DNA from 2 places in the Kitasatospora sp. NPDC001603 genome. Region 2 is predicted to be linked to the other one. Evidence: riboswitches for the same ligand, from Rfam matches in the RefSeq annotation. Region 2 holds a riboswitch; the other holds the start of a gene.

Region 1 (2,379 bases), on a different contig from region 2:
GTTGCCGTGGGCCCGGGTCGGCAAACCCCCGTCCGGCGTCAGGCCTGGTGGCCGTGGTGGGCGGCGTACTCCGGGACGGTGTGCATCGGGGGCCGTTCCTCCGCCGTGATCGCATGGGTGTGCGGGGTGAAGATGGCGGCGCCGCCGGCCGGGGGCCCGGCCGCGGTGCGCGGGTCCCGGGTGAACTGGGTGAGCAGCGGATGGACCAGGTCGGCGGAGGCCTTCAGCCGGTGGGTCCGGTCCAGGCGTTCCAGGGCGGTGCGGTAGATGGTGGCGGCCATCCGGCCGAGTGCCTGGCTGTCCTGGTGGCGGTGGTGGCGTACGCCGACGTCCACCTGGGCGAGGGCGTCCAGGCCGGCGAGCTCCAGGGCGTCCACCAGGAGGCCGAGCTCGACGCCGTAGCCGGTGGGGAACGGCAGCCGTTCGAGCAGCGAGCGGCGGGCCGCGTACTCGCCGCCGAGCGGCTGGACGAAACCGGCGAGTTCCGGCCAGTGCAGGTTGAGCAGGGGGCGGGCGACCAGCTCGGTGACCCGTCCGCCGCCGGAGGGGACCACGGCGGCGTCGCCGGAGCCGGAGCCGTTCGTCACTTCGAGCGGCCGGTCGTACATGGCCTTGACCAGCTGGATGTCCGGCTCGGTGAGCAGCGGGCCGATGATGCCGGAGACGAAGGCGGGGTCGAAGGAGCGCAGGTCGGCGTCGACGAAGCAGACGATCTCGCCGCTGGTGACCAGCAGCGAGCGCCAGAGCACCTCGCCCTTGCCGGGGGAGGCGGGCAGTCGGGGCAGGATGTCGTCGCGGTGGACGACCCGGGCGCCGGCCTCGGCGGCCGCGGCGGCGGTGCCGTCGACGGAGCCGGAGTCGACGACGACGAGTTCGTCGACGAGGGGCAGGCGCTCCATCAGCTCGCGGCGCACGGTGCGGACGATGTCGCCGACGGTGGCCTCCTCGTCCAGGGCGGGCAGCACCACGCTGACGGTGCCGGCCCGACCCGCCGCCCGCTTGGCCTCCAGCAGGGCGCCCACCGGGCGGTCGGCCGCGCTCCAGGAGCGGCGGCGCAGCCAGGACGCCGCCTTCGGGAGGAGCGCGGGTGTCGGTTCGGCGGGCACGGAACTCTCCTCGACGGGTCGGGGTGGGACGGGGCATCTCGCGTGGCGGACGGTCCCGTTCAGGGTTGACGCCTTCGGATACAGTCTTCGTACAGCGATCGGACCTTCGCACGCCGGGGTCGCCGCTGAGCAGGACCACAACTTCACAGAGCTCATCCAGAGGGACTGAGGGAACGGCCCGTTGACGTCCCGGCAACCTTCTCGCACGGCAGGCCTCCGGCCCCGGCGGGACAGGTGCCAATTCCGGCCTGTGGCGCGCCCGCGTCACGGGGAAGATGAGGAGAGAGGCCTCCGCCATCATGGCTATCGACACCGCCGCAGCCGCCCCCGCGACCGTTGATCTCGGTCCCGCCGTCGCACTGTCCTGTCGGGAGTGCGGTACCCGGTTCCCGCTCGGTCCCAGCTTCGCCTGCCTGGAGTGCTTCGGGCCGCTGGAGATCGCCTACGACTTCGGGAGCGAGGGCGCGGAGGAGCTCCGCAAGCGGATCGAGGCCGGTCCGGCGTCGATCTGGCGCTACGCCCCGCTGCTGCCCGTCCCGGCCGACGTGGCCGACAAGCCGAACCTCAACCCGGGGTGGACCCCGCTGGTGAAGGCGGACAACCTGGGCCGCGAGCTCGGGTTCACCGCCCAGCTGCACGTCAAGGACGACTCCGGCAACCCGACGCACTCCTTCAAGGACCGGGTGGTCGCCTGCGCGATCGAGGCGGCCCGCGCGTTCCGCTTCACGACCCTCTCCTGCTCCTCGACCGGCAACCTGGCCGGCGCGGTGGGCGCGGCGGCGGCCCGGGCCGGGTTCAAGTCCTGCGTGTTCATCCCGCACGACCTGGAGCAGGGCAAGGTCGTCATGGCCGGTGTCTACGGTGGCGAGCTGGTCGGCATCGAGGGCAACTACGACGACGTGAACCGCTTCTGCTCGGAGCTGATCGGCGACCCGGCCGGTGAGGGCTGGGGCTTCGTCAACGTCAACCTGCGCCCGTACTACGGCGAGGGCTCCAAGACGCTGGCGTACGAGATCTGCGAGCAGCTCGGCTGGCGGCTGCCGGAGCAGATCGTCATCCCGATCGCCTCGGGCTCGCAGCTGACGAAGATCGACAAGGGCCTGCAGGAGCTGATCAAGCTGGGCCTGGTCGAGGACCGGCCCTACCGGATCTTCGGCGCCCAGGCGGCGGGCTGCTCGCCGGTGTCGGCGGCCTTCAAGGCCGGCCAGGACGTGATCCGGCCGGTCAAGCCGGACACCATCGCCAAGTCGCTGGCGATCGGCAACCCGGCCGA
Region 2 (2,379 bases):
GCGTCTCAGTGGGAGAGAAGTGAAGGCGACGGCGGGGCGGAGGCGTCCCGCCGCTCGATAGGCTGGCTCCATCCTTACGGAGAACCCCTCGGGGAACCGACAAGAGCTGGAGTCAGCCATGGTGAACGTGAACCCTGCGAACGGCGGCAAGGACCCCGTGCAGGTGGTCCGCACCTGGCCGGACATCCTGTCGGCGCTGCTGCGGGGCGAGGACCTCGACCGGGCGGACACCGCCTGGGCGATGGACCGGATCATGAGCGGCGAGGCCTCCGCGGTGCAGATGGCCGGCTTCATGGTCGCCCTGCGGGCCAAGGGCGAGACGGTGGACGAGATCGTCGGCCTGGTGGACTCGATGTACGCGCACGCCGAACCGCTCTCCATCCCCGGCCCGGCGGTCGACATCGTGGGCACCGGCGGCGACCGGGCGAAGACCGTCAACATCTCGACCATGTCGGCGATCGTCGCCGCGGCGGCCGGTGCCAAGGTGGTCAAGCACGGCAACCGGGCGGCCTCCTCGGCGAGCGGCTCCTCGGACGTGCTGGAGAAGCTCGGCGTCAACCTGGACCTCTCGGCCCGGCGGGTCGCCGAGGTGGCCGAGGAGGTCGGACTGACCTTCTGCTTCGCGGCCAGGTTCCACCCCGCGATGCGGCACACCGCCCCGGCCCGCAGCGGGCTCGGGGTGCCGACCGCCTTCAACACCCTCGGCCCGCTGACCAACCCGGCCAAGGTCACCGCGCACGCGATCGGCTGCTTCGACACCCGGCTGGCCTCGCTGATCGCCGGGGTGCTGGCCCGCCGGGGGTCCACCGCGCTGGTCTTCCGCGGCGACGACGGCCTGGACGAGCTGACCGTCACCACCACCTCCCGGGTCTGGATCGTGCGCGACGGCGAGGTCACCGAGACCTCCTTCGACCCGCGCGACGTCGGCGTCCGGCTGGTGGGCATCGAGGCGCTGCGCGGTGGGGACCCGGCGTTCAACGCGGACGTCGCGCGCCGGCTGCTGGCCGGGGAGCGCGGGGCGGTGCGGGACGCCGTCCTGATGAACACGGCGACGGCCCTGGTGGCGCTGGACCTCACCGACGCGCCGCTCGCCGAGCAGCTGGCGGCCGGGATGGAGCGGGCCGCGGCGGCCATCGACTCGGGCGCCGCGCAGGATCTGCTGCGGCGCTGGTCGGAGGCCACCACCCGGGTGTGAAGCGGCGGTCGGGCCCGCGGGGGGACGCCTCCCCGCGGGCCTTCGCGCGTCCGGCGGGGCCGTCGCCGGGCCCCGGCGGTGGACCGCTGTCCGGATGGCGGACCCCTGTTTGACCACTCGGCGGACGCGACCTAGAGTCTTCGCCAGGTCATGAGTGACAGCGTCAAGCCCCAGCTGGCTGTCCGGCAACCCTCCGTCCGTGGCGGGGTGCCCTGGGTGAGGACCGGGTCTCGCGGCGAACCGTCCGCGTGACAAGCGCGGACGCCGGCTGACACGCACCTCCGGGGTCCTTACCCGTCGAAGGAGTGCGCCCCCATGTCCGTCGCCACCGAGATCTGCGCCCCGCTCCCCGTCCTCGGCCACGACGTCGAGGTCCCGCTGGTCAACGGTGACAAGGTCACCTACGCCGCGCTCGACTACGCCGCCAGCTCCCCGGCGCTGCAGCGGGTCTGGGACGACGTCGCCGCCTACGCCCCCTACTACGGCAGCGTGCACCGGGGCGCCGGCTACCTCTCCCAGCTCTCCACCGACCTCTTCGAGCAGAGCCGCCGGACCGTCGCGGACTTCCTCGACCTGCGCGAGGGCGACCAGGTGGTCTTCACCCGGGCCACCACCGACTCGCTGAACCTGCTGGCGGGCGCCGTCCCGGCCGGCACCCGGGTCTTCGCCTTCGAGACCGAGCACCACGCCTCGCTGCTGCCCTGGCGCCACGCCGGGCTGAGCGTCACCTACCTGCGCGCCCCGCGCTCGCACGCCGAGGCCGTCGCCGCGCTGGACGCCGCGCTGGCCGAGGCCCCCGAGGGCCCCAAGCTGCTCTGCGTCACCGGCGCCTCGAACGTCACCGGCGAGCTCTGGCCGGTCGCCGAGCTCACCGAGGCCGCCCACCGGCACGGCGCCCGGGTGGTGCTGGACGCCGCGCAGCTCGCCCCGCACCACCGGGTCTCGGTGCGCGAGCTGGGCGTGGACTGGATCGCCTTCTCGGGCCACAAGATCTACGCGCCGTTCGGCGCCGGGGTGCTGGCCGGCCGGGCCGACTGGCTGGACGCGGCCGAGCCGTACCTGGCCGGCGGCGGCGCCACCCGCACGGTCGCCCGGGAGGCCGACGGCTCGGTGGCCGTGCAGTGGCACACCGGCCCGGCCCGGCACGAGGCCGGCTCGCCGAACGTGATCGGCGTCTACTCCAT

What was found. Region 2 has a riboswitch for S-adenosylmethionine ahead of ABT263_RS03445 (aminotransferase class V-fold PLP-dependent enzyme). Riboswitches for the same ligand answer to the same signal wherever they lie in the genome.
Region 1: linked by a shared signal. The riboswitch ahead of thrC (threonine synthase) and the one ahead of ABT263_RS03445 (aminotransferase class V-fold PLP-dependent enzyme) in region 2 are both predicted to bind S-adenosylmethionine.

What each region holds. Positions count from the first base shown of each region.
Region 1 covers NZ_JBEPAA010000105.1:9,963-12,341, reverse strand. The annotation lists gene ABT263_RS35650 (glucosyl-3-phosphoglycerate synthase) at 39-1,106, opposite strand; SAM riboswitch class I at 1,256-1,388, shown strand; gene thrC (threonine synthase) at 1,406-2,379, shown strand, end outside.
Region 2 covers NZ_JBEPAA010000003.1:120,553-122,931, forward strand. The annotation lists gene trpD (anthranilate phosphoribosyltransferase) at 119-1,195, shown strand; SAM riboswitch class IV at 1,342-1,459, shown strand; gene ABT263_RS03445 (aminotransferase class V-fold PLP-dependent enzyme) at 1,511-2,379, shown strand, end outside.